4 regions of the Jeotgalibaca porci genome follow, and region 3 is predicted to be linked to each of the others. Evidence: predicted binding sites of a transcription regulator. Region 3 holds the regulator's gene; each other region holds the start of a gene.
The links. Region 3 encodes Rex, which represses fermentation and respiration genes when NADH is low (regulators of the CRP and FNR family bind a similar motif). Its sites were predicted from a motif close to TTGTGAANTANTTCACAA; they were not measured.
Positions count from the first base shown of each region.

Region 1 (8,353 bases), 280 kb from region 3:
ACGGTATGCAACTTCAATCGTTGCATCAAATTTAGCGAAGTCGATTTCTTTTACCAATGCAACAGCATCAGCAGCAGAATAGTGTGTTCCTTTTTCTACTTTTTCAGAAGCAGCAAGGAATAGTTTACCTTTTTTAGCCATGATTTATCCTCCTTGATTGTGGTCTTAACGGTTTTACCTCCCACTGGTAACCTCTGCTTTCATGAGAGCATAAGGTTCCATGAGAAGCTGCTTAATTGAATTAGTCTTGAACAGTAATACCCATTGAGCGAGCAGTACCTTCGACCATACGCATAGCAGCTTCTACGTCTGCTGCATTCAAATCTGTCATTTTAGTTTCAGCGATTTCTTGTACTTGTGCACGAGTTACAGAACCAACTTTGTTTTTGTTTGGTTCACCTGATGCTTTATCCAAGCCAGCAGCTTTCTTCAATAGAACTGGAGCTGGTGGAGTTTTTGTAATGAATGTAAATGAACGGTCTTCAAATACAGTAATCACTACAGGAATAATCATACCTGCTTGATCTTGCGTACGAGCATTGAATTCTTTACAGAATCCCATGATGTTTACACCCGCTTGACCTAGAGCTGGACCTACTGGCGGAGCTGGAGATGCCTTACCTGCAGGAATTTGCAACTTAACTAACTTCATAACTTTTTTAGCCACGATACATACCTCCTTGATTGTTCGTGATGTGGTTTAATGGGGATTAAGATTTCCCCTCCCACACATTCCCTGTGCATACTAAACGCACCTGTGAATTCTAACAAGTATCTGCACACCTGTCAACACTTTTAAAAAATTAATTTATTTTATCGACTTGTTCATACTCTAATTCAGCAATTGTCTCGCGACCGAACATCTCGATCAACACTTTCAACTTACCTTTTTCAGAGTCGACTTCTTCAACAACACCAGAAAGACCATTGAATGCTCCTTCGACGATTGTAACGTTCTCGCCTTTTTCGAACTCAACGTCACGTGTACGTGTACTCAAGCCCATACGTTTTAGGATCCAACTGATTTCTTCGTCCAACAACGGTGCTGGCTTACTTCCTGCTCCGTGAGAACCAACGAATCCGGTAACGCCCGGCGTGTTACGAACAACGTACCAAGACTCATCAGACATAATCATCTCAACCAGTACATAACCCGGGAAAGTTTTCTTAGTCTTTTTCTTTTCTTCGCCGTCCTTCATTTCAATCTCTTCTTCTTCGGGAACAACGACACGGAAAATATGATTCTCCATGTTCATGCTTTGTGCACGTGACTCAATATTCATTTTGACTTTATTCTCATAGCCGGAATAAGTATGTAGGACGTACCAATTTTTTTCTTGCTCAACTGTTTCCACTCTGTCCACTTCTTTCTATAGTAATATATGTTTTTTCGTATCAAAAAAAACCTTTCATTGCGGGAAAGGTTCTCTGTGCGCTCTTATTATAGCAAAGCAAGAGTCATTTTGCTACTGAAAATAGATTACAGACTCATGATTAAATCAAATAATTCACCAACACCAAAATCGACAACCGCAAAGAAAGCTGCAAACAGCAAAACTGTAACGATAACGGTATTCGTATACTTTGATATATCCTTGCTTGTTGGCCAAGTTACCAGTTTCATTTCATCTCTAACGCTCTTCAAGAAATTCACGGGATTCTTCACTTCTTTCTCTGGGCTATTTTGTCTCTTTGTGCAATGTGTGTGTGCCACAGTAACGGCAGAATTTTTTAACTTCTAATCGTGTCGTGCGACCTTTTTCAGTAGGTGTAATGGTGTAGTTTCTTGAACCACAAATCGTGCAAGCTAATGCTGCGTTTTTCCCTGCCATCGTCGCTCACCTCTTCCTGATTAAAATGTTGCATACCCCTCTAATAGTAGAGGTCAGAATCTTTATTGTCAACTAAAAAATAATGCCTAGAATGAGCATTATGATTTGCGTCACGTGGATAACCACCATGTTTATAAGTGCCAACGCAAAGGTTTCGCTCTTCACTTGCTTCGCCGTGAAACGACGGACATTCTTACGTACAATCGGGAATGTCACAAGAACACCGAGCATCCAAGGTGTCATGAAGCCTAATACTACCGCAAGTACAATCGCTACGTACACACCCATGTATAACCAGCCGTAAATCTTCACTGCCATTTCCTTACCTATATAGTAGACAAGTGTATAGCGGTGGTTACTAATATCGGTCTCGAAGTCACACGTATTGTTAGCCAACATAATATTCGCAATCGTGAATACCAGTGGCAACGAACTTAAAAAGACGGCCAAAACCGAAATCAGATTCCCTGTCACTACAAACTGCGGCCAAGCAATCGCAACCGTCGCCAGTTGCACATCCGCTACATTGATCAGGACTGCGATGAAGAAAATACCAAAGCCCATTGTTAGCCCAGATAACACTTCACCCAACGGCATCCGCGAAATTGGAAAGGGACCAAATGTATATAAAATTCCCACAGTGAAGCAAACAGCACCGATAACCAAGAGCAATAAGCTGGTGCGAGCAGTTAAAACGAGGCCTAACACCGCTGCAAAAGTAATCATGCCAATAATCAGGAGGGTCACTTTCTTCACATTCAATCCCGCGATTCCGATGATGTTTTCTTCATCACGATACGCCAGGTTTTTAGCCTTTACGTAATCCATCGTATTGTTAATAGCGGTTGTTGCCATATCGAACACTAGCATTGCCACAAAAAACAACACGGTATTAATCGGGTTGAATGCTTCAAAATAATAGCCGGCGTATAAAACACCGAGTAAAAAGGGAAATAAACTTGCCAATTTCGTTTTTATCTCAACTAATTCCAAAAAAATCGCTAGTGTCACAGTGCACCTCTTCTATTTTTCTACTATCGTATAGTCTTCGTCTCGTAATTCAAAATTATCTTTTAATCCTTCAGAGAGGTAGACTTCCTTATCCTTCGTAACAAATACAGCTTCTACGTCGCTGCGTCCATTCACATAAGCCAACCCTTCTTCCACACCCAATCCAAATACGAGCGTTGATAAAGCATCGCCTTCTACCGACGTTTCGGAAATAATGGATACACCGGCAATCTCATTATCAAAGGGATAACCTGTCTTTGGATTCATTAAATGGTGATAAATCTCACTGTCCACTTCTAAGTAGCGCTCGTAAATACCAGATGTGACAATAGAGCGTTCACTCTGTTGCGTCGAACCGATACTCGCACCGCGTTCTGCGAATGGATCTTGAATCCCCACATTCCAGACATCGCCTTCACGTGCCGGCGAAGCTCCCATTACAAAAACATTTCCACCCAAGTCGATAATCGCTGTTGTAACATCAGACTCTACGAATAATTCACGAACTTGATCTGTAATGTAACCTTTAGCAATCGCACCTAAGTCAATTTCCATACCCGCTTCTTGCAAAAAGACAGAATGTTCTTCTGCATTTAACGTTACCTTATTAAAATCAATTTTCTTCAAAGCTTCTGTTATTTCTTCTTGGCTCGGTTTACGTGCATCGTCAAAGCCAATGCGCCACAAGTTGGTAATCGGACCAATGGTGTAATTGAATTGTCCGTCCATCTCCACACTGTATTTCGCAGCCGCTTCAATCAGTTCGTATACTTCTTCAGAAACAACGACTGGTTTCTCACCCGTCGCCGCATTTATTTTAGAGATTTCCGACTCTGTTGTTTCGCCGGTAATCTTGTCCGCCAAATCCCTTACAAGTGCAAAACCTTCTTCTATAACTGCTTCTTTATCCGCATCATATACGCTGAGGCTGACATAAGTCCCCATCAGGAATTCTGTCTCCTTGTATGCTTTCGTATTGATTTTATTTTCATTGTCGCACGCTGTCAGGAAGATAATCATCCCTACCAACGTCAGCAGATTTAGTATCCGTTTCATAGTTTACTCCTTCATGCATTTTCAATAATTTTAACACAATAGAAAAGCGTTTATGAGATAATTTCTCCTAAATGAATAGATAGAGGGGCCGGGAGTTGAACCCCCAGCCCCTCTATATGTAGTGTCAGTATCGATTAGTTATCGATTTCGATTGTTTCTGTATTTCCTTCTTTAGCAGCAGCGATCAATTGTTCTGCATACTCTACGAATAATTCTGATGAGTGTGTAGCTCCTGATACAACTTCTACTTCTGAAGCATCTTGTTTTTCAACTAATTGTTCGTTTAATTCTGGTAGGTAATCTTGTGGACCCACGCCAACTTTGTCAACCATAGCTGTTTGGTAACCTTCGTCTTCAGATTTCAATTCGCCAGCTTCGTTTTTGTAATCGTAGTTAGATTCAGTGATTTTTCCACCTTCAACTACCATTGTGAAGTCAACTTTCCAACCGTTGTCATCTAAGTTCTTTTGAACAAGTGTATATGTACCGTCTTTAAGTTCTGAACCAGTTGTTTCTTCAACTGCTACGTCTGATGAAACTGCTTCTTCTGTATCTGTATCGCTACCACATGCTGCAAGCAACAATGTTGAAGCTAGAGTAAGTGACCATGCTGTCATTTTTTTATTGAATTTCATAATGGAAGTACCACCTTTTAATTTTTGTTTTTTTCATGAATGCTCATCCTCCTGATAAAACATTCACAAATGATTACACAGTAATATTAACACGCTAAAAAGAAGGATGCAACTTAAAACAAATAAGTTTATGAAACTTTTCATTAATTACAATCTCTCCCTAATCTTTTTATCATTTTAATAAAAAAAAGCCCATTAAATGGGCTTTTTTTATTAATATTCACGTTTAATCATTTGCTCAGTAATTAGCGAGAGCGTTTTTTGAGTTACGCTTTCAGGTAGTTTTTCAATCTGTTTCAACGCTTTTCGCGTATATTTCCCGGCGAGTGCTTGTGCTTCAGCGAGGCCACCGCTCGCCACGACGATTTCATAAACCGCGTTGAGTTCATCGTTGGTGATAGCTTCACCCTTCTCTAGTAGCGGAAGCAAGTCAGATCCACGTTTCTTCTTCGCGTAGAGGACAGGTGCCGTGTAGATACCATTCTTCACATCTTGCAGGATGGGCTTACCCGTTTTCGAATCATCCGACGCAAAATCGAGGATATCATCGGTAATTTGGAAGGCCATCCCAATATTACTGCCAATTTGGTACGCTTGGCGGGCATAAGGGGAATTATAGGCGCCGGAGTAACAGCTCAAAGCAAATAGTTGCGCAGTCTTTCCTTGAATTTGGTTCAGATAATCACGCATGCGCATGTTACTGTCATACTTGCGGTCCATCTGGTTCAACTCTCCCAGAAGGATTTTCTCCATCCCTTTGGTATCCAAGTCTAATTCACGTGCAGAATCGGCATGGTCTTGCAAAAGACGAAAGCACAGCGTAAAGAGATAGTCGCCTGTATACACAGCGATTCGATTTCCATACGCGCTGTTTAGCGTTTCCTGACCACGGCGTTTGGCTGATTCATCAATGACATCATCATGAACCAGCGTCGCCATGTGTAGGACTTCCAAAGCGGCAGCAACGGCACGTGCTCTTTCCGGGTTTCTCTCTTTAGAGAGCTCCGAGAACAGTAAACTGTACGCAGGACGTAATAACTTACCACCTGAGAAGAGCATTTCTTTTATTTTATGTTGTACTTCTTCATTTTTAATTGTTACGTGTTTGTCTATCAGCGAAATGGTTGCTTCTAACTCATATCGCAGGGCAGGATAGGCATCCCACATTGGATGGACCTTCATCTTACTTTCACACTCCCTGTTCTACCTTAAAGATAAGACGTCGATTTCATTGGTATTATCATCTGGGTTATCGGATCGTACTTCTACCAACAACTTATGCGGTAGGCACAAGATTGTATCGCCAACCAAAGCGACATCCGACATACGCACACAGACCTGATCCGAGCAGTTTGCTTCTGTCATATCGACAGTCATCCCTGTTCTGACAATCGTATTACTATGACCATGATCGTCTTCAAAGTGGAACGTCTCTGTTTTACCGTCATCTACTAAATCGAAGACATGGACAATTTCACCGTTCGCTTGAACGACCACTTGCATGTTTGAATGATCTGCCGTCGCTTGGACATATGAAAAAATGCCTAACGGTAAAAATGAACCCAACATCAATAGTAAGACAACGATAACATCGCCACGCTTAATCATTTTTATATATTTCATCATATCGTTGGTTTCCCCTCGCTTCTTGGATGGCTTCACTATATACGAAAAATGGAGACAAAGGCAAGTTTCCCCACCTTCACCTCCATTGGTTTAATTATTTATTTACGCCTACTTCGTAGATCGATTTAATATCTCCGTACCACCACTTACTTAATTTCTTGGAAATCCAAGGAATAACGTAGTAATCTAACCCAAATGCACGGCCTGAACCGTTCATCAAGCTGATTGCGACAGGAACGAACCACATGTTAACCCAGTAGAACATACCTGTTAAGCTGAACATTGCAACTAAACCAACTGTCAATGCACTTACTAACCATGTGAAGAGACCGAAGATTAATGCCAAACCGATTGCGATTTCAAGTAGTGTCATCATTTTTTGCATGAACAATGCCATTTCAACGTTTGGAACCATGAATTCCATGATTTTTTCGAACCAACCTGGCATTTTATCAAGAACCATCATTGGCTCTTCACCGTAAACATAGTTCAAACCGAATACACTGTGAACCACTTCTTCAGCTGCTTCAGATGCACCAGATGCAGGGTCTTGTAACCAAGAGAACGGCATTGTTACATCATTACCAAACCAAGATGTCGTTCCAGCAAGTCCGAACATTTTCTTCAGACCTTCCCATAGCCACATTGAACCATAGAACACACGCAGCGGTAAGTTCCAAAGAACGTTGCCGTAACGAGACAAGTGTTTGCGGAAAATACTACGACCATCACGGATATGGAAAAATTCGTGGTGGATGTATTTTACAAAGTAGAAAACAGAACCAATTGTTAAGAAGTAGAACAAGTTGATTAAATGTTTTACTGCCATCGCAATAAAACCGCTTAAGTGGATTTTTTCCATCAAGTAAGCAACGCCGTAACGAGAACCGATTGAAATCATGAAACCATCGTATTTCCCTTTGTGGGCAACTTTCTCTGTTCCTTCAATAGAAGCAATAATGTTTTTCGCTGCTGTATGACCTGTTTGCTCAGCACTTTGAACGATTTGCGGTACAGGTGTATTATCGTTGTCTGGCTCTTCGTAGTAAACGATGTCTCCAGCTAGGTATACATTTTCAGCTCCTTGCGCTTCCATGTATTTATTCGCAACTAAACGACCTGCGCGTGCTTTTTCAATCCCGTATTCTTCAACGTCAGAGTTTGCTTTAACCCCTGCCGTCCAGATCAACGTATGTGTTGGAATTTTTGTTCCATCAGAAAGTTCAACGGTATCTTCTGTAACGTTGGCTACACCGTTGCCTTTGATGATTTTAACGCCGTTTTTATTTAGATAACGTTCTGCTTTACTAGATTCTTTCTCCGTTACAACTCCCAAGATGATTGGTGCTGCTTCTACTAAGTAGAATGAGAATTCTTCTGGATCCAGTTTGTTATCTTTTGCTAGACGGTCTTTCCATTCCATCAAGTCACCGATCATTTCAACTCCGGTAAATCCGGCACCTGAAACAACAAATGATAACATTGCTTTGCGTTTTTCTATGTCATGCTCAATCGCAGCTGTCTCAACAGTGTCTTTGATGTGACGACGCAATGTATTCGCATCTTCCCAAGACCATAATGTGAATCCGTGCTCTGCTACACCCGGGATATTGAAAGTATTTGGTTCGCCACCCATCGCTAAGATGATGTAGTCATATTTAAAGGTTGATTTTACCGTTGTCACAACCTTGTTTTCTTTATCAAGGTGTGTCACTTCGTCGGTAACGATATCAACGTTTTTGTTACGGTTGAACAAGCGTTGTAAATCGAATTGGATTGCATCTGGCTCTACACGACCAGCCGCAACTTCATGAAGCTCTGTCATATATGTTTGGTAAGAATGACGGTCAATCAATGTGATAAGAACGTCTTCGTTCTTTTTGAAATGCTTCGCCAACTTTTTAGTTGCCGCAACGCCAGCGAAACCAGCACCAAGGACAACAATATTAGTCTTTGCCATATTTTCTTCTCCTCTTTGTCTCTTTATCTATATGAATAATTGCCAAAAATTTCACTTACTTAAAATCACTTACCGCAATATTATAATGCAGTTGTGAAAAAAAGTCTAATCTATTTCGAATGAGAATAATTTTTTTAGTCAATTCTAATTTGGTTGCGGTTACATGGTAAATTTGTAATTATCTGACAATTTAAGAAAAAGTCCGCAAATATAGGACACGCTTGTTACCTAGT
Region 1 is NZ_CP049889.1:1,259,372-1,267,724, reverse strand. Features, by position in the region: gene rplA (50S ribosomal protein L1) at 1-141, opposite strand, end outside; gene rplK (50S ribosomal protein L11) at 242-667, opposite strand; gene nusG (transcription termination/antitermination protein NusG) at 804-1,355, opposite strand; gene secE (preprotein translocase subunit SecE) at 1,481-1,624, opposite strand; gene rpmG (50S ribosomal protein L33) at 1,680-1,832, opposite strand; gene menA (1,4-dihydroxy-2-naphthoate polyprenyltransferase) at 1,905-2,843, opposite strand; gene G7058_RS06535 (FAD:protein FMN transferase) at 2,856-3,899, opposite strand; gene G7058_RS06530 (FMN-binding protein) at 4,034-4,534, opposite strand; gene G7058_RS06525 (polyprenyl synthetase family protein) at 4,748-5,716, opposite strand; gene G7058_RS06520 (NusG domain II-containing protein) at 5,738-6,160, opposite strand; gene G7058_RS06515 (FAD-dependent oxidoreductase) at 6,255-8,120, opposite strand.
Region 1: a site for Rex is predicted at 4,586-4,603, ahead of G7058_RS06530 (FMN-binding protein). Genes of this name have one in related genera too.

Region 2 (8,353 bases), 810 kb from region 3:
TTGAATCCCGTTGCTGCTTTTTCAGCAACAGTTGAAGAAATCGAAGTGGAATTTGCATTTCAGTATAACGATGGCTATTCCGAAACAATTTTGTCCTTTGTCAATAACGTGCGGACGAAAGACGGAGGAACACATGAAGTCGGTGCCAAAACAGGTATGACAAAGGCGTTTAATGAATATGCCCGTAAAGTCGGTCTCCTGAAAGAAAAAGATAAGAATTTAGAAGGTAGCGATGTGCGTGAAGGTCTGACTGCTGTTCTATCCTTGCGGGTGCCTGAAAGCATTTTGCAATTTGAAGGACAAACGAAAGAAAAATTGGGAACACCCCAAGCACGTGCAATCGTTGATAATTTGATTAACGAGCATTTGAGTATCTATTTACTCGAAAATGGTGAAGTAGGTCAAATGTTGGTACGTAAAGCCCTTAAAGCACGCGAAGCACGTGATGCGGCTCGAAAAGCGCGTGAAATGTCGCGGAACGGTAAGAAGCGAAAAGGTGAATTATTACTTTCGGGTAAATTGACGCCAGCGCAAGGGAAAAACGCCAGCAAGAACGAATTATTCTTGGTCGAGGGTGACTCTGCCGGAGGTTCTGCTAAACAAGGTCGCGACCGGAAGTTCCAAGCCATCTTGCCATTACGTGGAAAGGTTATTAATACCGAACGTGCGAACATGCAAGATATCTTGAAAAACGAAGAGATTAGCACCATTATCCACACGGTCGGTGCGGGGGTTGGACCCGATTTCGACGTAAAAGATAGTAGTTACGATAAAGTTATTATCATGACCGATGCGGATACAGACGGTGCTCACATCCAAACGCTCTTATTAACATTCTTTTACCGTTACATGAAACCTTTATTAGAGGAAGGGAAAATCTATTTAGCCCAACCGCCTCTTTACAAAGTTTCGAAGAAATCAGGTAAAAAAGAAATCATTGAATACGCCTGGACAGAAAAAGAACTCGAAGGTGCCGTTAAAAAAGTTGGAAAAGGCTACATTCTTCAACGTTACAAAGGGTTGGGGGAAATGAACGCCAATCAACTATGGGATACAACTATGAATCCTGAAACACGTACTCTTATTCGAGTTGTTATTGATGACAAAGCGACTCTGGAACGCCGTGTGACAACATTAATGGGTAATAAGGTGGAGCCGCGTCGTAAATGGATTGAGAATAACGTCCAATTTTCACTTGAAGATGATAAGAGTATTCTGGAAGAATCTGACGGAACTGCTTCTGATCAAATGAAGAAACATAAGCAAGAAGAACACGCAGCATTAGAGCAGACGAATACAACAAATGACGATGCCGCTCAATTGACATTGAACTTTGAAAGCGAGGAGATTTAATGGCCTTCGAGCAAGATATTAAAGAAATCATGATGGAAGATATTATGGGTGACCGTTTTGGTCGTTACTCTAAATATATTATCCAAGACCGAGCACTTCCTGACATTCGAGACGGGTTGAAACCTGTTCAGCGTCGTATCTTATATGCGATGTATGTCAGCGGAAACACATCAGAAAAACAATTTCGTAAATCAGCTAAAACAGTTGGTAACGTAATCGGGAACTATCACCCACACGGGGATTCAAGTGTTTACGAGGCGATGGTCCGCTTGAGTCAAGAGTGGAAAATGCGTGAACCGCTTATTGAAATGCACGGGAATAACGGGAGTATGGATGGAGATCCGGCAGCGGCGATGCGGTATACAGAAGCACGTCTTGCTAAGATTTCTTCGGAACTCGTGGGTGATATCGATAGTGATACTGTTGACTTTATCCTAAACTTCGATGATACAGATGAAGAACCAATGGTATTGCCTGCACGTTATCCAAACCTTTTAGTAAACGGAACGACAGGTATTTCAGCCGGTTATGCAACGGATATTCCTCCGCATAACTTGGGTGAGGTGATTGATGCAACGGTTCATTTAATTGATAACCCTGAAGCAACAATCAAGCAGTTGATGAAATATGTCAAAGGACCTGACTTTCCGACAGGTGGGATTATCCAAGGGAAAGCCGGACTGGAGAGCGCCTATAAAACAGGACGCGGTAAAGTGGTTGTTCGTTCTGTTACCAAGATTGAATCATTGCGCGGTGGGAAACAGCAAATCATTATTAACGAGATTCCTTATGAAGTAAACAAGGCTTTGCTTGTGAAGCGTATGGATGAGATACGTCTAAATCGTAAGATAGAGGGCATTTCCGAGGTGCGGGATGAAACAGACCGCGAAGGACTTCAAATTGTGGTAGAGCTTAAGAAAGACGCCAATGCAGAAGGTATTTTGAACTATTTGTTCAAAAATACCGATTTGCAAGTCAACTATCACTTTAACATGATTGCGATAGACGAATTAAGACCACAACAAGTTGGATTGGCACAAATTCTCAGTGCCTATATTACCTTCCAACAAGAAGTCATCATCCGCCGCACGCGTTTTAATCTGCGTAAAGCAGAGGCGCGCTTGCATATTGTGGATGCTTTAATTCGGGTAGTATCAATTTTGGATGAAGTTATTGCGTTAATACGGAATAGTTCGGACAAGAAAGATGCCAAAAATAATTTAATGGAAACATACCAGTTTTCTGAAACGCAAGCCGAAGCGATTGTATCTTTACAATTGTATCGCTTGACGAATACAGACATCGTTTCCTTGCAAAATGAAAAACTTGATTTGAATGAACAAGTGGCCTCTTACAACAGTATCTTAAACAATGACATGACGTTACGCATGGTCATGAAGAACGAACTGATGGCAATTAAGAAGAAATACGCAACACCACGCTTATCCAGCCTGGAAGCAGAAATCGAAGAGATTAAAATCGAAACGGAAGTCCTTATTCCGGATGAGGAAGTATTCGTTGTACTGACCCAAGAAGGGTATTACAAACGCACGACCTTCCGCTCCTTTGCAGCCACGGAAGCCAGTGGTTTAGGGTTAAGAGAAGGGGATCAGCCGCTCTTAATCGAAAAAGCCTCGACTTTAGATGCGATTGTAATGTTTACAAATAAAGGCAGCTACTTGCACTTGCCAATTCATGAGCTACCGGAATTGAAGTGGAAAGAGATGGGACACCATATTTCTCAAACCATTCCTTTTGCAGCAGGCGAAGAAATTGTAAATGCACGCATTGTCAAACATGAAGAATCGCTTACGGATAAACAAACAGTCATATTTATCACAAAGGAAGGTATGATTAAGCGGACGCTCTTGTCAGAATATCAGACCTACCGTGGATACAAACGTAAAAAAGCGGTCGCTATCAAGTTGAAGACGGACGATGATATTGTCCAAAACATTCACTTTAGTGATGAAACGGAAAAACAATATGAAGTTCTCTTCATTACCAACGGTGGATTCAGCCTACGTTATCTATTAGAAGAGGTAACGCCGACTGGTATTCGCACAAGCGGCGTGAAAGCGATCAACTTGAGAGCCGATGACTATGTAGTAGGGGCAACAATCTTTGAAGTAGATGATGACAAACATCCTCTTTTGATTATGACCCAAAGAGGGAATGCGAAGCGTTTCAGAACAGGTGAGATTTCCCGTCTGGGTAGAGCGAAGCGCGGACTCATGTTAATCAAAGAGCTAAAAACAAATCCGCACCGAATTGTGTATATGGATTCAAATCCAGACAGCCAAGACTTGTACACCATTAAGACGACACGTGGGAAAGTAAAAGAACTGATCAGCAAAAATGTTCCCTTTACACCACGCTATACGAATGGCACGTCTATCCTTGTTGAGAGCGAAGATGGACACATTCATGCTATCAAGAAGTTGTATCCCATTTCACAATTGGATGCAGAAAGCTAACTGTATCGATACAATTGAAACAGCCTCCATCTGTTATATAATACAGATGGAGGCTGTTTTTATTTTTAAAGATAAATAATGAATTAAGTGATTAATAATATTTATCTTTAAGAACGTTGATTTATAAGGGTGCGTATCGGTTTTTTAGAAGTTGAAACATAAAAATAACAAAATGCATGAAAAACATTGCACAAACTGTAAAACGTGTTATAATGAATTTGTTAAAGGTGTTACATAATTCACAAATTAAAAAAACAGGTATTTATTAGGAGGATTTTAGTTATGGAACAATGGCAAGGTTTCAAAGGCAAGACTTGGAAAACAGAAGTTGACGTTCGCGATTTTATCCAACAAAACTACTCAGCGTATGAAGGCGATGCAGAATTCTTGGAAGGACCAACTGAAGCAACAAACGAACTTTGGGCTCAAGTAATGGACTTAACGAAACAAGAAATGGAAGCTGGCGGCGTACTTGATATGGATACGAAAGTCGTATCAACAATCACATCCCATGATGCAGGTTATTTGAATAAAGACAAAGAACAAATTGTTGGTTTCCAAACAGAAAAACCTTTCAAACGTTCATTGCAACCATTTGGCGGAATCCGTATGAGTGAGCAATCAGCAGAAGCTTACGGTTACGAAATCGATCCTGAAGTTTCCCATATTTTCCGTGACTACAGAAAAACACATAACCAAGGTGTATTTGACGTTTATACGCCAGAAATGCGTAACGCACGTTCAAACAAAATCATCACTGGTTTACCAGACGCATACGGACGTGGCCGGATTATCGGAGATTACCGTCGTGTTGCATTATACGGTGTCGATTTCCTAATGCAAGAAAAATTAAAAGACTTCGCAGTTCTTGGTAACGGCACAATGTCAGAAGATATTATCCGTTTACGTGAAGAAATGAGCGAGCAATATCGCGCATTGAAAGACTTGAAAGAATTAGGAAACATCTACGGATTTGATATTTCTAAACCAGCTACAACAGCTAAAGAAGCATTCCAATGGCTATACCTTGGTTACTTGGCTGCTGTTAAACAACAAAACGGTGCAGCAATGTCCCTAGGTCGTGTTTCTACATTCTTGGATGTTTATATCCAACGTGATTTAGAAAACGGTACGTTAACAGAAAAAGAAGCACAAGAAATCGTTGATCACTTTGTAATGAAACTACGTTTGGTTAAATTTGCTCGTACACCAGATTACAACGAACTATTCTCTGGAGACCCAACATGGGTAACAGAAGCAATCGGTGGTATGGGTGAAGACGGCCGTACGCTCGTAACTAAGAGCTCATTCCGTTTCCTACAAACATTGAAAAACATGGGAACTGCTCCTGAGCCAAACTTGACAGTACTATGGTCAACACGCTTGCCTGAAGGCTTCAAACGTTTCTGTGCACACATTTCCATCGTTACAAGCTCAATCCAATACGAAAACGATGATGTAATGCGTCCAGAGTGGGGCGATGACTACGGAATCGCTTGTTGTGTATCTGCAATGCGTATCGGTAAACAAATGCAATTCTTCGGAGCGCGTGCGAACTTGGCTAAATCATTGTTGTATGCAATCAACGGTGGTGTGGACGAAGTTACAAGAAAACAAGTTGGTCCTAAATACCAACCAATTACTTCTGAGTACTTAGACTATGACGAAGTAATGGAAAAATTCGATATGATGAACGAATGGGTTGCTGGTATGTATATCAACATCCTGAACGTTATCCACTATATGCATGATAAATACAGTTATGAAGATTTAGAAATGGCACTACATGATACAAATGTTATGCGTACAATGGCAACAGGTATTGCTGGCTTCTCTGTAACAATCGACTCTCTTTCAGCGATTAAACACGCAAAAGTTAAAGTAATCCGCGACGAACACGGAATTGCAGTAGACTTTGAAATCGAAGGCGATTATCCAAAATACGGTAATAACGATGACCGTGCGGATGAAATTGGAGTCTGGTTGTTGAAAGACTTCATGAGTAAAGTTAAAAAACACAAAACTTACCGTGATGCAAAACATACAACATCAATCCTAACAATTACTTCAAACGTTGTTTACGGTAAGAGTACGGGTGCTACACCAGACGGGCGTAAAGCAGGCGTACCATTCGCTCCAGGTGCTAACCCACAACATGGTCGCGATACACATGGTGCTTTAGCAAGTCTTTCTTCAGTAGCGAAGATTCCATACCGTTACTCATTAGATGGTATCTCAAACACATTCTCAATCGTACCAAAAGCTTTGGGACGTGAAGATGAAGTGCAAGAAGAAAACCTATCAAACATGTTAGACGGTTATGTACGTAAAGGTGGTCACCACTTGAACGTTAACGTATTCAACCGTGAAACACTTATGGATGCAATGGAGCACCCAGAGAACTACCCACAATTGACAATCCGTGTATCTGGATACGCAGTTAACTTTGTGAAATTGACGCGCGAACAACAAATGGATGTTATCAGCCGTACAATGCACGAAAGCATGTAATACTATTCGAATGCGGAGGCCCTGCCTCCGTTTTCGACCAAAGGGAATGAGACACGCTCTTTCCTTTTGGTCGGAAAATCACAAGAAATCGTGGAGGAGAAATGACTTATGACTAACCCAATGACAGGTTTTGTACACTCAACTGAGAGTTTTGGTTCCGTGGATGGACCTGGTATTCGTTTTATTGTATTTATGCAGGGGTGTCGTATGCGTTGCGAATTCTGTCATAACCCTGATACCTGGAATATTGGTGGCGGAAATGAAATGACAACAGACGAAGTTCTGGACATGGCTCTTCAATATCGCGAGTTCTGGGGAGAAAAGGGTGGGATTACCGTCAGCGGTGGTGAACCCTTACTTCAAATTGATTTTATTATTGAACTATTTACTAAAGCGAAAGCACTCGGTGTGAATACAGCCTTAGATACGTGTGGGCAACCTTTTACACGTGATGAGCCGTTTTTTGGAAGATTCGAAGCGTTAATGGAAGTAACTGATCTTATTCTGATGGATATTAAGCATATTGATGACCTTGGCCATAAGAAATTAACGATGTGGTCCAATAAGAGTATTTTGGAAATGACAGAATACTTATCTGAAATTGGAAAACCAGCTTGGATCCGTCACGTATTAGTACCGGAACGATCTGATTATGATGAATACCTAATCCGCCTGGGCGACTACATTGCAACCTTGAAGAATGTTCAAAAAGTCGAAATTCTGCCGTATCATAAGATGGGTGTCTACAAGTACGAAGCATTGGGAATTCCGTATAAATTAGAAGGTATCGAGTCGCCGACACACGAACGCGTTATGAATGCGCGTAAATTATTGCGCTGCGATGAATACAACGGTTATTTAAACGTTTAATCAGTGATAAAAAAGGAAAAAGGCGAAATTTCGTTGCCCTTTTCCTTTTTTTTTAATATCATACATACATATAGATAGATGAAAGAGGGTCAATTATGGAAAAATTATTAGTTTTTGGTCATCAAAATCCGGACACAGATGCGATTACATCTGCAATATCATTTGCTCACTACTTGAATGAAAGTGGCGTTGAAGCTGAGGCTGTTGCATTCGAAGGACCAAGTGAAGAAACAGCATTTGCTTTGAATCATTTTAACTGGGAAGCACCGCGTGTTGTAAATACGGTGTCGAATGAAGTTTCAGCAGTAGCGTTGGTAGACCATAACGAATTCCAACAAAGTGCAACGGATATTACAAACGTTGAGATTAAATACGTTATTGATCACCACCGTATCTCTAACTTCGAAACTGCGAACCCATTATACTACCGCAGTGAACCGGTTGGTTGTACTAACACGGTTATCTACAAAATGTATCAAGAAAAAGGAATCGAAATTCCAGCACAAATTGCTGGTTTGATGCTTTCTGCTATTATTTCTGATACTTTGTTATTCAAATCTCCTACCTGTACGCCGGAAGATGTTGCTGTAGCTAAAGAATTGGCTGCTATTGCAGATGTTGATGTGGCTGAGTATGGTATGGATATGTTGAAAGCTGGGACGAACCTTGATAGTAAATCAAGCGAAGAATTACTGGATTTGGATGCGAAGTCATTCCCAATGGGTGATAAGTCCGTCCGCATTGGTCAAGTAAATACAGTCGATATTCAAGATGTCCTAAAACGTCAAGAAGAGTTAGTAAGCTTAATGACAGCAGAAAATGCAGCAGAGAATTATGATTTATTTGTTTTGATGATTACGAACATCGTTGAGAGCGACTCAACGCTTCTTGTTGTTGGAAATGGCGCAGACAAAGCTGAGACAGCATTTAATGTTACGTTCGAAAATCAAACAGCATTCCTAGAAGGTGTTGTTTCACGTAAAAAACAAATCGTCCCACAATTAACTGAGGCATACACGAAATAATTAACTGACTAAATAGAGAATAAGGGAAACCTGATTCTCTATTTTTTTAGATTCCGGAGTGATGACAATGGCAAAAAAGAAGATCAACAAAACAAATGCCATGCGGATGGTAGAACA
Region 2 is NZ_CP049889.1:170,686-179,038, reverse strand. Features, by position in the region: gene parE (DNA topoisomerase IV subunit B) at 1-1,353, shown strand, start outside; gene parC (DNA topoisomerase IV subunit A) at 1,353-3,830, shown strand; gene pflB (formate C-acetyltransferase) at 4,113-6,341, shown strand; gene pflA (pyruvate formate-lyase-activating protein) at 6,450-7,211, shown strand; gene G7058_RS01005 (manganese-dependent inorganic pyrophosphatase) at 7,307-8,236, shown strand; gene ybaK (Cys-tRNA(Pro) deacylase) at 8,304-8,353, shown strand, end outside.
Region 2: a site for Rex is predicted at 4,058-4,075, ahead of pflB (formate C-acetyltransferase). Genes of this name have one in related genera too.

Region 3 (8,353 bases):
GCAATGTGTCGTATAATTTTAAAGCTGCTTCCATGGCATCGGGGTCATTAATGACAGCTTCGTCCGCCAAACGCGTAGCAGCCTGTTCTGCTTGTTTCATTAATAAAATGACAGGTGCAAAGACCGTCAGCATTTCGTCCCAGATTGTTTTAGTGGAATCGACAGCACTGTGTTGGTCAAGATAACCAATGGTCACTTCTTTTTTCTTCGCAACAGTCCCTGCATCTGTCGGTTCAATACCGGCCAATATTTTTAGTAATGTTGATTTCCCTGCACCATTTCGTCCCACGAGTGCAATGCGCTCATTGTCCTGGATCGTAATTTGAATATTCTCAAATAAAACGGTCGGACCGAAATAACGGGCTAGATTTTGTCCTTGTAAGAGTATCATTCAGTCGTTCCTCAACTTTCTATTATATGCATAATCATTTTATCATAGTTTTTTCGTTCTGGGCGCATCCAAAAGAAAGGATGATGAAAACGGTCTAACCTTTGTGAAACGTGCACCATTTTTTTTATAAAAGCGATAACAACAAAGTTCAAGTTGAGATACCCTTCACAAAAAAGTACAAATTAAAACAAAATACTAGATTTTTCACGAGTGCATGCTATAATTGCACTATGTATTGATGAGCACAAAACGTTTATAATAGATAATTTTACATACATAAATTTGAAGAAAGCGAGAGAAACTATGCCAGCTAATAATGAAATTCCAAAAGCTACTGCCCGTCGTCTTCCTATCTATCACCGTTACTTACGCTATTTGCACGATGCCGGAAAAACGAGAATCTCCTCAACAGAATTGAGCGAGGCCGTAAAGGTTGATAGTGCAACTATCCGTAGAGATTTTTCATACTTTGGTGCTCTTGGGAAAAGAGGCTATGGTTATGATGTCGAATACTTATTGGAATTCTTCAGTAAAACATTGAACCAAGATCGTTTGACCAACGTTGCATTAATCGGAGTTGGTAACTTGGGACATGCGTTACTAAACTATAACTTCCATTTAAGTAATAATGTACGGATCAGCGCTGCCTTTGATGTAAATGAAGATATCGTTGGGACAATTGTCAGTGGGGTTCCGGTCTATCCAATGGGGGAAATGATTGAACAACTGCGTATTCAACAAATTGACGTTGTCATTTTGACTGTTCCGCAAGAAGTAGCACAAAAAGCTGCTAATAATCTAGTGGAAGCAGGAATTCGGGGAATTATGAACTTTACACCAATTCGTCTATCTGTTCCAGAAAATGTCCGCGTTCAAAACGTTGACCTGACGAACGAACTTCAGACCTTGATTTATTTCTTAGATAACAACATCAGTTAAGCATAAAATAAAAAATCCCGCGTCCTTCAAATTGAAGAGTGCGGGATTTTTTTATTTATTCACTTTATCTTTTATCTTGAAATACATTACTAACATTTGAATCGCTGTAACAATGTTATTCGTTGCGAAAAAGATACTAATCCACGTTAGGAATCCCCAACCGGATACATTAATGCTATCCACTGCGAAATAAATAAAAAGACCAGCAAATGCAAATTTCATAACGATTTGAAGAACGATATTTTTTAAATTCATAGAAATCCTTTCTTTTTACAACACTTATTGGAATAATTCAGGGAAATAAATTGGGAGTGAAGCAAAAGCATTCATTAAACCATGAGCCAACATCGGTGTAAAAATGTTGTTTGTCTTATAGTATAAATAAGAGAACCACAATCCCAAACTACCATAAAGAAGGTAGTGACCATCGAAATGGATGAAAGCAAACAGCAAAGCACTGATTACAGCTGATCCATAAAGACCAACACGTGACATGTTCAATTGAGTAAAAATAGCTTTACGGAAAACAAATTCTTCCATTACAGGTGCAAATACAGTAATCATAAAAATGAGTAAAGGATAAGCTTTTGTCATTTCTCTTAAGTTTTCGGTATTCGCAGACTCAATCGGTACACCAAAAAGATATTGTTCGATTAGTGAGGCTACAATTTGAATGAGAATCGCAGCTATGAAGCCTAACACACCCCAAAGTAAAACTTTAGGAATTGGAGCAGATGATGCTTTAATAATTGGCGCTTCAGGCGTCCATTTTTCTTTATAGTTAATAACGATCATCGTAATAGTTCCTAGAAAGGCAAAAATAATGGCCAAGGTTAAACTCATCGCGATTTGTTTCTCTGCCGGAAATAGGAACGTAAGCGGAACAGGCAAGAGTTGAGCTGCTAGGTATACGAAAATGATACGCGTGGATGTTGTCATTTTTCTTTTCATGTATCTAAACCTTTCTTGTTTGTTATAATTGTCCTAAGTGAGAGTATATCACAAGAATGAAAAAAATTAGTGAATTTGCTTGCATTATCAAAAAAGTTTGATTATGATAGAAAAGTAAGTTAGCACTCTGGATAGATGAGTGCTAATAAAGAATAAATTAATTTGTGGAGGGATACTTGTGTTAAAACCATTAGGTAATCGCGTCATTATTGATGTTGCCAAAGAAGAGGAAAAAACTGCAGGAGGCTTTGTGTTGCCATCTTCCGCTAAAGAAAAATCGCAAACGGGTGTCGTTATCGCAACAGGTAACGGTCTTGTAACGGACAACGGAACAAAAGTTGAAATGACAGTTAAAATCGGTGACCATGTATTGTTCGAGAAATATGCAGGGACTGAAATTAAGTACGATGGTACAGATTACTTAGTAGTAAAAGAATCCGATATCGTAGCAATCGTAGAATAATTTTTACAATAATAAGTATGAGGTGAATTTAGAATGGCTAAAGATATTAAATTTTCTGAAGACGCACGTGCAGCCCTATTACGTGGGGTAGACATGTTAGCGAACACAGTTAAAGTAACATTAGGACCGAAAGGCCGTAACGTTGTTTTAGAAAGAGCATACGGTTCTCCTTTAATTACCAACGATGGCGTAACGATCGCTAAAGAAATCGAACTAGAAGACCATTTCGAAAACATGGGAGCAAAACTTGTATCTGAAGTTGCTTCTAAAACAAATGACATTGCGGGTGACGGAACAACAACAGCAACTGTATTGACACAAGCAATTGTTCGCGAAGGCTTGAAAAACGTTACTGCTGGCGCAAACCCAGTTGGCGTTCGTCGCGGGATTGAAATCGCGGCGAAAGAAGCAATTGCTGGCTTAGCTGAGATTTCTCAAATTGTAGATTCTAAAGAATCAATCGCACAAGTTGCAGCAGTATCATCTGGTTCTGAAGAAGTCGGAGCACTTATTGCAGAAGCAATGGAAAAAGTTGGTAACGACGGCGTTATCACAATCGAAGAGTCTAAAGGTATTGAAACAGAACTAGATGTTGTTGAAGGTATGCAATTTGATCGTGGTTACTTATCACAATATATGGTAACTGATAACGATAAGATGGAAGTAAACCTAGAAATGCCATACGTTCTGATTACAGATCGTAAAATCTCTAACATTCAAGATTTACTACCTTTATTGGAGCAAATTTTGAAAGAAGGCCGTCCATTATTAATTATTGCGGATGATGTCGATGGAGAAGCATTACCAACATTGGTATTGAACAAACTTCGTGGAACATTTAACGTTGCGGCAGTGAAAGCACCTGGATTTGGGGACCGTCGTAAAGAAATGTTACAAGATATCGCAGTACTAACAGGCGGAACAGTAATCGCAGAAGATTTAGGTTTAGAGCTGAAAGATGCATCTATTGAACATTTAGGTCGCGCTGGAAAAGTTGTTGTAACGAAAGACAGCACAACAATTGTAGAAGGTGCTGGCGAGAAAGAAGTAATCGAGCAACGTGTAGCGGTTATTCGTGCACAAGCTGCAGAAACAACTTCTGATTTTGATCGTGAAAAATTACAAGAGCGCTTGGCTAAATTAGCAGGTGGTGTAGGGGTAATCAAAGTTGGTGCCGCTACTGAAACAGAATTGAAAGAGCGTAAACTACGTATCGAAGATGCATTAAACGCGACACGTGCGGCAGTTGAAGAAGGTATTGTATCCGGTGGTGGTACAGCGTTAGTTAACGTACAAGCCCGTGTACAAGGACTTGACTTAAAAGGCGACGAAGCAACAGGAGCACGTATTGTTGCACGCGCATTGGAAGAACCAGTTCGTCAAATCGCAGAAAATGCTGGAATGGAAGGTTCTGTTATTGCGGCACGCATTAAGACAGAAGAAATCGGCATTGGTTACAACGCTGCAACTGATGAGTGGGTAAACATGATTGAAGCTGGAATTGTAGACCCAGCTAAAGTTGTCCGTTCAGCTCTACAAAACGCAGCAAGTGTTGCAGGACTAATCCTTTCAACTGAAGGTGTTGTTGCTGACAAGCCTGCTCCAGAACAAATGATGCCACAAGACCCAGGTATGGGCGGCATGATGTAATTCAATAATTAAAGTAGAAGCGATTGGGGAAACCCGGTCGCTTTTTTTATAGTAAAGGGTTCTATAAGTTTTTGTGCTAACAGAATCCTGTATTGTCGGTAGTTCCACGCATTTGCCTTTTGTTCCACAGAGGGTAAAATAGAGATATGAAAAAGAATATTCTTCACGCCATTTTCTTTGATAAGGAAGACCACTGGGATTCCCTTGTAAAAATGTATGGGAAGAGGATTCGCCCGGTGGCATTAGCCGAAGTAGAAAAGTTTCGATATTGTGGAGATATCAAGAAAGGGTTTCGGTTGTTTGTTTGCGAAGGGTGTCATGATGTGAAGCATGTCCCGATTCGCTGCAAGGGGAAGTTTTGCCCAACCTGTGCGGTTGGGGAGAGTCAACGTTGGAGCGAGATGGTTTCGGAAGACATGTACCACACGATCCATCGGCACATCGTATTCACGATTGATGAGGGGTTGCGCAAGTTGTTCCTCCTCCATCGCAAGGAATTACTAAAGGGATTGATGGACGAGGCCGCCAATGTCGTGCAAATGTATTTCCGGAAAAAGCGTATAACACCGGGTATCATTGCCGGATTGCATACATTCGGGTCTCAGCTGGAGTTCAATCCGCATGTCCACATGATTGTGACCATGGGCGGGTTAAGTGATGGCGGGGAATGGCAGAACTACGACTATATCCCGTATAAGTTGCTTCGTGTCCATTGGCAAAATGCGGTACTGAAGCTATTGCGACGGACGCTGACACCGGAAGAGAAGAAGGAGGCCCAGCCCCTGCTGCAGAAGGCCTACACAAAGAATGCCGAAGGCTTCTACGTGAATGCCCCGAAACGTAGCCGAACCAATGTCAAGGCGCTCTTGCAATACATTAGCCGTTACATGAAGCGGGGACCGATTGCCCTCAAGCGGATCATCTACTATGACGGGGATACCGTCCTGTTCCGCTACCATGACAAGCGCACAAATAAAGAAGCGGTAAAAATAATGGTTGGGAAAGAATTCATCCTTTCCCTTATCCGGCATATTCCCGATAAAGATTTCAAGACAATCCGCCATTATGGTCTCTATAGCAGAAGGATCAAGACGGTTGTTCAAAAAATTGTCCGTCATCTTCAAGAAAAAATGGAGAAGCTACTCATCAGTGCCCGGAAGATGACCCAACCGAAAAAATGGCGGGAACGGATAACCGAAACATTCGGGGTTGACCCCTTGAAATGTCCACATTGCGGCAACTTCTACGAATTCAAGGGGACGGTTGTGTCCAAAAATGGTCATCTGGCCATCCTATATGCGAACGATCGGGATGCACGAAGATACCTGCGAGAGGAGATTGAACGGATTGAGTCGGAAAAACACCAACATCAGCAAGAAAAAGCTCAAGCGGAAGTTTTTGAAAACCTCAGGTTCGACTGGGAAGAGCTTCGACAAAGAAGCCTTAAACGAGAACGTGACCTATATCTGTCTTCAATGTAAGGCTGTCGAGGAAATCCCTCGCGAGATAGTCGATGAATTTGATTGGTTGGACGGAGGCGATCCGTTGGATCCCCCACGCTTCAGCTGCCAAAATTGCCAAAGTGAGATGGTCCCAGAATATTATCAGAGCGATTCGGGCATCACCTATGATAATAGGCATCTGAGAAGTAATGACTACAGCTAAAGAAAAAAGGAGGCTGGGACAAAATATCTCAGCTAACCAAAAAGATGAATGAGTTCAAAAAACTCAATCATCTTTTTGGTTTTGTATTAAAAAGTCGCGTAATTCTGTTAACTAGCCTTCCTTAGATTATATTTTCTCAAGTTATTGGCCATCAAGGCCAATTCAATATCAACTTTTACCTTTTCTTTTCCACGTAAATGGAATCGAGTGAAACCCAAATTAGCCTTTATCTGGCCAAAAACAGGCTCAACATCGATTTTGCGTTGTGCAAAAACCCGAGACCCTTCGGGCGATAAAAGCTTACTCGTTTCTTGTTCTTTTAATTCCTCATAGTGCCAATTATAGTTAAATGATTTTTGGGGGGCTTCTTCCGGATTAGTCGGTTTATAGACATGGATTACCTGAACGAAACCACTCGTGTTCTTCTTGCGGCTGATATGGCTGAAATAATATTTCGTGCCATCCGGATGGACAAAATAATTTTCTTCCGTCACATATTCCCAATTTTTTCTATTTTTATCTGATGATTTATAGCTATGCTTTTGTTCTTTATCAAACGCATTATATTTGATAAGGTGTTCCACACCAATTTGGTCCAAGTAATCCAGGTTTTCCTCACTGCCATATCCAGCATCAGCTACAATGGTCTTCGGTAAAATAGTCAAGGAATCTACAAAAGGGATGAGTGTCCGCGTATCCGTAGGATTTGGAAATATCCCGACGGCCAAAGCGAATTGGTTTTCAGTACCAATTTGAATATTGTATCCTGCCTTAAGTTGTCCATTTTGCATATAGTCATCTTTCATTCGCATAAACGTAGCGTCGGTATCCGTTTTTGAGAAGCTGTTCCGATCCTCCAAAACTTCTTCATACGCCGCATATTTTTTCTTACGTGGAATAAAGTCATTGACCAATTTACGCAAGTGTTTCTTTAGCGTCCGTCGTCTTTGCTTTTTAGGGTTTTTCCCTTTAACTGGATTCGCCTCGATGTCACTAGACAGGTCCTGAATTTCTTGCTCAATGATAGTGGCAATTTCTTCCAACTCAGCGGTGGACAGTTCATCAGAATCATCAATCTGCATGGCTTGGTCAACCAATGGTTGAATTTCTTCCTTAAAGTACTGCATCGCCTTTTCTTTAAGGGAAGCTTTGTATCTCTCAATGGCCTTTTTCCAGACAAAAGAAAACTTATTGGCGTTTGCTTCAATTTTCGTGCCATCAACGAAGAGGGTTTCCATCGTGACCATATTTTCTGTCTTCAGTTTCGCTGCAAATTCCGCAAACAATTCCGGTAACAGATTTTGGCAAAACAGTGATGACCGAAACCGGTTGATTGTACGGTAGGAAATCGTTTCTTGGCTTACCAACCACATCATAGCGATGTTCTCCAACATCATCTTTTCCATTTTCCGTCCCGAGAAGATACCTTCCGAGTAGGCGAATAACAAAGCCTTGATAAGCAAACGCGGGTGATAAGCAGGCCTTCCTTCGGAAGCCTCGAATAAAGGATAGGCAGACCAATCTAACGATTCAATAAATTCATCGATAACAAAAACAAGATGGTCTTGGGGAAGCAAAGCGGATAATTCCAATGGTAAAGTGGTTTGGTTTGTGTTATATTTTTTATACATAAGAAAGCCCCTCCTGAATGTATTTGTCGTTATTTACATTATACTAGGTGGCTTTCTTTTTTTATACCAATAACAAAGCAGCCCGGAAGAAAAACTTCCGGGCTGCTTTTTAGCTAGGTTTTGTCCCAGCCTCTTTTCTTAGTATTTTTGAAACGTGTTATCGGTAACAAATTGTATAAAAAAAGGGGTCATGCTATGTTATAAGAAAATAAAACCGCTTACACGAAAGAGAGGATAAAGAGAATGCGTGCGATAAAATATTTCTTACCCTTACTGACATTCGGTCTCGGTGCTTGTAGTCCGGAAGCGAATGACCCTATAACGACATTTCCAGAAAATCCATCTGTTCATGACAGTGTTGTTGTGTCGATTGACGAAGAACTATATTTTAGTGAAGGAATTTCCCAAGTAACAGTGGATGCCAAAGAATTAGGGGTGCCGTCTGAGATGACGTTTGATCCCTTACTGAATGAACTAAGTGTCACAATCGCTGATGATTTGGAGATAGGTGATAAAACGATTACCGTCTCCGTTCAGACCGCTGATGGAATAGAAACGTATGAAGAAGTGATTCAGTTAACCGAGCCGGACGAAAAAAGTGAATCCCTAGCTTTTGGATGGGATGAGGCGCGCATCTATTTTACATTGACCGACCGTTTCTAT
Region 3 is NZ_CP049889.1:979,604-987,956, reverse strand. Features, by position in the region: gene G7058_RS05010 (ABC-F family ATP-binding cassette domain-containing protein) at 1-391, opposite strand, end outside; gene G7058_RS05005 (redox-sensing transcriptional repressor Rex) at 695-1,330, shown strand; gene G7058_RS05000 (YdiK family protein) at 1,382-1,585, opposite strand; gene G7058_RS04995 (CPBP family intramembrane glutamic endopeptidase) at 1,610-2,281, opposite strand; gene groES (co-chaperone GroES) at 2,460-2,744, shown strand; gene groL (chaperonin GroEL) at 2,778-4,394, shown strand; gene G7058_RS04980 (IS91 family transposase) at 4,541-5,875, shown strand; gene G7058_RS04975 (IS1182 family transposase) at 6,167-7,690, opposite strand; gene G7058_RS04970 (alpha-amylase family glycosyl hydrolase) at 7,934-8,353, shown strand, end outside.

Region 4 (8,353 bases), 400 kb from region 3:
AATCTGTGTTAATTAAAGTTAGCGGGACGTTTCTCTAAAAAGGCAGCCATTCCTTCTTCTTGGTGTGGACTTGCGAACAAAGAACCAAAGTTTTTTGCTTCAAGCGCCAACGCGTCTTCTAATGTTAAGTCACTTCCGATTTCCATCGTTTTCTTAGCCATTTGAACACCTGCAGAAGATTTGCTGATAATTTTAGATGCTAGCTTCTCAACTTCAGTCATTAGCTCGCTTTGAACAACCACTTTGTTGGCAATTCCTAAACGGTATGCTTCTTCTGCATCAATTGTATCTGTTGCAAGAACAAGCTGTTTCGCTCTTCCCCAGCCAATTAAGCGGCCCAGGCGTTGTGTTCCACCGTAGCCAGGCATAATTCCCAGTCCGACTTCCGGCAAGCCTAATTTTGCATTTGTAGAAACAAAGCGCATGTCACAAGCCAACGCAAGTTCCATTCCGCCTCCCAAAGCAAAACCATTTACTGCAGCGATAACCGGTTGTGGTAAAGCACCCAATTTAGAGAAAATTGCATTTCCAAATTCTGATTGCTTCGCAGCTGCTTCACGGTCTAAATCTTTCAATTCAGTAATGTCAGCGCCTGCTGCAAAAGCTTTTTCGCCTGACCCAGTGACGATTACAGCTTTCACTGTGTCGTCATTTTGGATCATCTCGATTGCTTCGTTAAGTTCTGTCAACAATTGTTGGTTCAGAGCATTTAGAGCTTTCGGGCGATTGAGCGTAATGTATGCCAATGAATTTTTAACTTCATAGATAATTGATTCAAATGTCATGATGATGCTCCTTTATTTCGTGTAGTCGTAGAAACCTTTACCAGTTTTACGTCCTAGTTGTCCAGCTTGTACGTATTTAACCAATAATGGTGCTGGGCGGTATTTTGTATCTTTGAATTCGTTATAAAGAGTGTTCATGACTGCCAATACAACATCCAAGCCGATGTAGTCAGCCAGTGTAATTGGTCCCATTGGGTGGTTTGCTCCCAATTTCATTGCTTCGTCGATTTCTTCAGCAGTAGAGATGCCTTCGCTTAGTACGAAGATTGCTTCGTTAATCATTGGTACAAGAATACGGTTTACAACAAAACCTGCTGAGTCTTTAACAACTACTACTGTTTTGTTCAAGTCTTCGCCGACTTTACGCATTGCTGTTAGTGTTTCGTCTGAAGTCAATAGACCCATGTTTACTTCAATCAGTTTCATAACTGGAACGGGATTGAAGAAGTGTAGTCCTACAACTTTTTCTGGGCGGCTTGTAGCTGCTCCAATAGAAGTAATAGAAATCGAAGATGTATTAGATGCCAAGATTGTATCTTCAGATGTAATTGCATCCAATTGTTTGAAGATTTCGAATTTAATTGTTGGATTTTCAGTTGCTGCTTCAACAACCAATTGACATTCTTTAGCATCTTCATAGCTTGTAGAAGCTGTAATGCGTCCTACGATTTCAGCTTTGTCTGCTTCAGAAATTTTTTCTTTCTTAACAAGACGGTCAAGGTTTTTGTCGATATTTGCCAAACCTTTTTGAACAAACTCTTCTTTAATATCATTTAGGTATACGCTGTAACCAGCTTGCGCAAATACTTGCGCAATCCCGTTACCCATTTGGCCTGCGCCAATTACCATTACGTTTTTAATTTCCATTTCATTCACTACTTTCTTTTATAAATGCCAGTCAGAATTAGAATGCGCCTACGCCAGTGATTGCACGTCCAACGATCAATGCGTTGATTTCGTGTGTTCCTTCGTAAGTGTAAACTGCTTCTGCGTCTAGGAAGAAACGCATAACGTCTGCTTCTAGTGTAATTCCGTTACCACCACAGATTTCGCGTCCTAGAGCTACGTTTTCACGCATGTTTAGTGAGTTGTGCATTTTAGCTAGTGCTGAGTTAGTCATCAATGCATCGCCTTCTTCTTGTAGGTGAGACAATTGAACGGAGTAACCTAAGTTAGCAACAAAGTTTGATTGCATACGAACCAATTTCTCTTGTACTAATTGGAAGCTTGCTAATTTTTTACCGAATTGCTCGCGCTCTGTAACATATTTGTGAGCAGCGATGAATGAACCAGCTGATACACCCATAGCCAAGTGAGCGATGTCTGCACGTGTGAATGTTAGGATGTCGTTTACAGATTTGAATCCTTCAATGTTTGGTAGACGGTCTGCTTCAGAAACTTCTACGTTATCTAAAGTGATGTGTCCGTTATGAATCATACGTAGAGAACCTTTATGCGGGATAACTTCTGCTTTGTATCCTGGAGCGCCTTTACGAACGATGAAACATTTGATTTTGTTGTCTTCTGTATCACGAGCGAAGATTGGAATAATGTCAGCTGTGTCAGATCCACCGATCCAACGTTTTTCGCCGTTCAAGATCCATTTGTCGCCAACGCGTTTTGCTGAAGTAGCCAAGCCACCTGCAATGTCAGAACCGTGATCTGGTTCAGTTAAACCGAAACATCCTTGGTATTCGAATGAGCGTAGTTTTGGAACGAATTCATTGATTTGCTCTTCAGAACCACCTACTAGGATTGTGTTCAAGCATAGTCCGCCGTGTACTGTAAAGAATGTAGCGATTGAAGCATCAAAACGTGCCAATTCTAGGTATAGGAATGCGTTAAACAATTCGCTTGTTTTAAGTTTGTTTTCGCGTCCTTCGAAAATACGATCATCGTTCATGAAGTTAACGTCAGCTACTACTTTGTAGAATTCGTCAAATGGGAATGTTCCTCTTTCATAGAAGTCAGTTAGAACTGGGCGTAGGTGTTTTTCCAATGAAACACGTAGTTCGCTAAGTACAGCAACTTCGCCTTCAGTCAATTTGTGTGAGTAGCCCAATAGATCCTCTGGATAAAGTTCTTTTAATGTTTGAATTTTTGCGTTCATTTTCATTAATCCCCTTTTTTGTTTTGGAAATCGCTTCCAATGTTGTCTATGTCTCAATTTTAAGGTCCCTCACGTCACTTCACAACTTACTTAAAATTAAAGCATCTATAAGTCTTGGTTATAGTATTATTAAATAGGGCTTTCATAAGGTTTACATAAGATAATGTTTAATAATCTTCATTGATTTCTAATTAAAAATATGCTTGCAAAGTTAGATGTAGTAGTGCACATTATAGAAATTCGTCTTAGTCATGAAAACAAAAGTGATGATTGATTGAGATATGCGGCGTTTCGTCATAAGGACCTGTTATGGGTATGGGGGTGCTAACTCAGATGGTGTTTTTGGAGTGAGTGAGCACTTTCTTCGCTAAATCGCTAACTCAAATCGGTTTTCTCGTTTGAGTGAGCACTTTCCGGTCTAAATGGCTCACTCAGATTCATTTTCGCGTTTGAGTAGGCCTTTCTGCTCCAAATGGATCACTCACGCGTTTGAGTGAGCCATTTTACCCACCAAAAAAAGACAGCCTCTCGCTTTCGAGGCTGTCTTCGTTCTAACTGCTCTTATTTGATATCAACTAGGCGTGATTTTTTCACATCTTCGATTGTTTGTGTTCCTGCTAATTGCATGACACGTTTCAAGTCGCGTTCGAAGTACTCGAGAACGGATTGGACACCTTTCCAACCACCAAGAGCTAGTCCGTAAAGAACTGGGCGACCTAATGCGACAATGTCTGCTCCACTAGCAAGTGCTTTAAAGATATGCTCGCCGCGACGGACACCGCTGTCAAATACGATTGGAACACGGCCCGCAACTGCTTTGGAAATTTCCTCCAACATTTCGAATGAGCCAGGAGCGCCATCCAACTGACGACCACCGTGGTTAGAAACCCAGATTCCTGCTGCGCCCGCTCCGATTGCCAGCAATGCATCTTCTGCTGACTGTACACCTTTAACGAATACAGGAAGACCTGAATACTCGGAAATGAATTTCACATCTGCCGGAGCAATCTTTTGTTTGGATTGCGCGTAGATATTATTCAATGACATATTCTTACCTGTTCCCGTCAAGTAACGCGATACGATTGGCATGCCAAACGGATATACGAACTTGTTACGCTCATCTTTATGACGATTCCCGCTCAACGTTGCATCAGCTGTCAAAATGATTGCTGTCGCGCCATCTGCTTTGGCTTCATCCAAGATATTTTTATTTAATTCATCATCTTTACTCATGTAAATTTGGAACCAACGCGGGCTGCCGTTCAACCCTTTATCAATTTCATCAAATGATGCGCCTGAGTAAGCACTGATTGACATAATTGTTCCGAATTCAGAAATACCTTTTGCTGTTCCGGCTTCTTTCGTTTCGTGAGCCAGACCGTGTGCTGCGATTGGGGCCATAATAAATGGTACCTTTATGTCGTGACCAAAAATGGATGTGGATAAATCTGGATTCTCAACGTCAGCTAGAACGCGTGGTACGATTCCTTTTTTGTTCCATGCTTCAATATTTTGACGTAATGTAAATTCGTCTCCAGAAGCGCCTGAAATATAATCAAAGCCGCCTTTTGGTACGATTTTACTCGCTGCTTCCTCTAAGTCGTATGTATTTACAACCGTGATCTCTTTAATTTCAGTTGGTGCTGCATAATGATTCGTATCTACTGTTGTCATTGATTTACACTTCCCTTTTTTTAGTTTTGTTTAAGTTTTATTACCCAAAGAATAGTTGCGTTAATGGCTGCGTTAATGGTGCCAAGATAACGACGACGATACCTGTTACGACGATGGACAGTCCGGACATTGCCCCTTGGACGTCTCCCATTTCAATTGCTTTTGTTGTACCCATCGCGTGGGATGAACTCCCCAGAGCAACACCTTGTGCAACAGGGTCATCAATCTTAAAGAGTTTAAAGACTGTAGGGCCGATTACTGCACCGATAACCCCGGTGAAAACAACCACCGCTACCGTTAGTGAAACAATACCGCCAAGCGATTCAGATACACCGACCGCGATGGCAGTCGTAATAGATTTTGGAACGAGTGTTGCTGCCATTTGCGTATCAAATTGGAAAATGAAGCCAAAGATGTAAATCATAATCGTATGCAAGATAACCCCCGAGAAGATTCCCGTTAAGATTGCTGAGTAGTATTGTTTTAAGTAAACAAAATTCTTTTCCAATTTAATGGCTAAGGCTACGGTCGCAGGTGTTACAAACAAGCCGATGAATTGTCCACCTGCATTGTATGTTTCCAACGGTGTACCTGTTACCAATAAAATGAGAATGACCATAATAATCGCAAACACGAGTGGTGTGAATAATGGATTTTTCGGCCACTTTGCTTTTAATCGCGCTGCTAGCAGATAAAGACCAACTGTCAGAGTGATCCACATTAATGGGCTCGTAATTAACTTATCCAGCATGTGTGCCACCTCCTTGATTCTTCGGTAAACCTTTTTCAACTTTACGTTTAACAAACTGAACGATTCTTCCAACGAATGCCATCATCAGAATCGTTGTGACGACCATAATGATAAGCAATTGCCACCAAGTGTCCGCGAGTATACCAAAGTTGGCCATCAGACCGACACCGGCTGGTACGAAAAAGATTCCCATATTATCTGTTAACCACGTTCCTATTTCATCTACTTGTTCTAAACGTAGAATCTTTGTGTGTAGCGCGATAAACAGAAGAACCATACCAATAACACTACCTGGTATCGCTATAAAAGAAGCAATGATTGCGGATACAATTTCACCAATGAATGAGAAAAGGAAGATCCAAAATAGCTGTTTGTATATTTTCAAAATTGTTACTCCTTCCAACTTCTTAATTACAAGTTGCTGTTGTAGTTACACTATAGCACTTGATTCGAAATAGAGATAAATACTCTTTTCTTATGTACTTATAAATATTATTTATATAAGGTCGCCTAATTATACGTTTTGTTTATGGTAACGATTTCACAAACTTTGCAAATAAGTAACATAAGAGCCTATTAATAATCGTGATTACTTCATACTAGCGAATTCACAAACTTATGAAAATGCACCAAAAAAACCCTTATTAATCCTCCTTTTTTCCAACGCTTTAAGCAACATTCTTTTTTTAAATGTTGTAAAGATGGTAGTTTAGGCCAAAAGGTTATATACTTGTCATGATACCGGATTCAAACAATTAAGGAGGGCTTTGATGAACCTACAAGATATTATTTACTTTTACCATTTAGCTGAAAGCCTCAGCTTCACGGATACGGCCGCGCATTTTTTTGTTTCTCAGCCCTCCATTTCGATGTCTTTGAAGCGATTGGAAACGGAACTCAAAACAACGCTTATCGATCGGAAAAGATTCCATAAGCGAATGAGTTTGACCCGTTCCGGTGAAATCCTTCATAGACATGCAGGCGTTATCCTTGACTCGTTATCGCAAATTAAGGATGACATCCATGACTATAAAAATCAAATTGTTTACTTCGGCTTCCTACCGACAATCGGCGGGCACTTTATGTCGACTCTGCTCCCCCGTTTAGGGAAATTTACTTCTTCGGTTAAATTCGTCGAGGAAGAAAGCTCTGATATTATGTACGAATTGGTGCGTTCCGGCGAAGTTCCGATTGCTATTACAGGGAGTGACTTGCCGCATTTCAACGACGAGAATCTCATCCAGATACCAATTGCAACGCAAAAGCTATCTTTATGGGCTGCGCCCGATCATCCTTTAACGAGGCAGAAACAGATTACTTCTCAGGATTTAAAAGATACGGTTTTTATTTCTTTAGAAAAAGGCTATACTCATGAACGTATTTTCGACCGCTGGGCTCAAAGTAAATTCGATCAACCACCGCAAACTTTGTATACGAAAGAAATTCAAACTGCGCTTTCGATTGCTTCTTCCACTCACATGGTGGCCTTTATGATTGATATTCTCGTAAAGGAATCAAAAGATTTAGTGAAAATACCTCTTATAGATCCACCTGAGTTTTATATCAGTCTCATTCTTAATAAAGAAAGTCAGGACAATCCTTTTCAAAATGAATTCAATGAAATGATGATGGCACTCGCGAAAGAATTATCGGAAAACAAATAACCGACTCTGCCAAATTTACAGTACAAAAAAGCAACTGGGGACGGATTTCCTCAGTTGCTTTTTTTACATCATCCTACAGTTGTTCCTGCCCGTCAGTCAATTTGACCGAAATCGTCATCCGTTCACCATTACGGTAAAGATCGACTGGTACGGTAGCACCGACTTCTTGACGGTAAAGAATCTTACGGAGTTCAACCATATTGGTAATCTCATCGCCATCCATTCCGACAATCACATCATATTGCTCAATCCCTGCTTCACTTGCTGCAGAAAGGCCTTGAACATCTGATACAACGACACCTGTCGTAACGTCTTCCGGCAATTTCAAAATGTTTCGTTGTTGGGAAACAGAAACTTGTTGCAAGTCCATCATGCTGACACCGAGAACTGGACGAATAACTTCACCGTTCGCTTCTAATTCAGCGATAATTCGCACCACATCGTTACTCGGAATAGCAAAGCCCATTCCTTCGACATTTGATGACGCAATCTTCATAGAGTTAATCCCGATTACTTGGCCGCCAATATTTATCAAGGCACCGCCCGAATTTCCCGGGTTAATAGAGGCATCCGTTTGAATGGCTGTGACATCCCAATCCACAACCCCGTCCCCATTAATATCTGTTTCGACTGTTCTTTCCGTTGCAGAGACAATCCCTTGCGTAACTGAAGTCGCAAATTCTGTCCCAAGCGGTGACCCAATAGCAATGGCCGGTTCACCGACATTTAAGTTGTCTGAATTACCAAATTCCGCTATAACATCCACATGTTCTGACGAAATCGCAAGGACTGCCAAGTCGGTCCAGACATCGGCGCCGACAATCTCTGCTTCTATTTTCGTCCCATCCTTCATTAGCACTTCGACTGCATCGGCGCCGCTAATAACGTGATTATTGGTTACGACATACGCCGTCCCATCCTCTTTTTTGTAAATAACCCCACTTCCTGTTCCATTGGTAACGAGATCATCATCGTCACTGGATTCCGTTTGTGGAATAACAAACCCGAATGGATTCCCCGCGTTCTGTTTCAAATTAATAACGGACACGACGGCTTCTTGGACACTTTCCACTGCTTCTGTTGTAGCTGTCGTAATGTTTAGGCTGACATTGGTTGTTCCAGAATCGCTTGTCGCCTCTTCTGTCACAACAGGCTTATTCATGTCGACATCGTCCTTTGACATTTCTAAAGTACCGGAACCAAATAAAATACCCGTTCCCAACAAAGCAACCGTTGCGCCACCGATAATTCCTCCAACAATCCCATTTTTTATTCCAGACTGTTTCTTTAGTTGTTTATTATATCTCTCGCTCATGTGCGTGCTCCTCTCTCTTCTTTTCTCCTTTAGTATAAATGACAATTTTGAAAA
Region 4 is NZ_CP049889.1:1,376,133-1,384,485, reverse strand. Features, by position in the region: gene G7058_RS07165 (enoyl-CoA hydratase-related protein) at 9-785, opposite strand; gene G7058_RS07160 (3-hydroxybutyryl-CoA dehydrogenase) at 798-1,652, opposite strand; gene fadE (acyl-CoA dehydrogenase FadE) at 1,690-2,895, opposite strand; gene G7058_RS07150 (lactate oxidase) at 3,457-4,569, opposite strand; gene G7058_RS07145 (LrgB family protein) at 4,610-5,320, opposite strand; gene G7058_RS07140 (CidA/LrgA family protein) at 5,310-5,705, opposite strand; gene G7058_RS07135 (LysR family transcriptional regulator) at 6,091-6,984, shown strand; gene G7058_RS07130 (S1C family serine protease) at 7,058-8,299, opposite strand.
Region 4: a site for Rex is predicted at 5,850-5,867, ahead of G7058_RS07140 (CidA/LrgA family protein). Genes of this name have one in related genera too.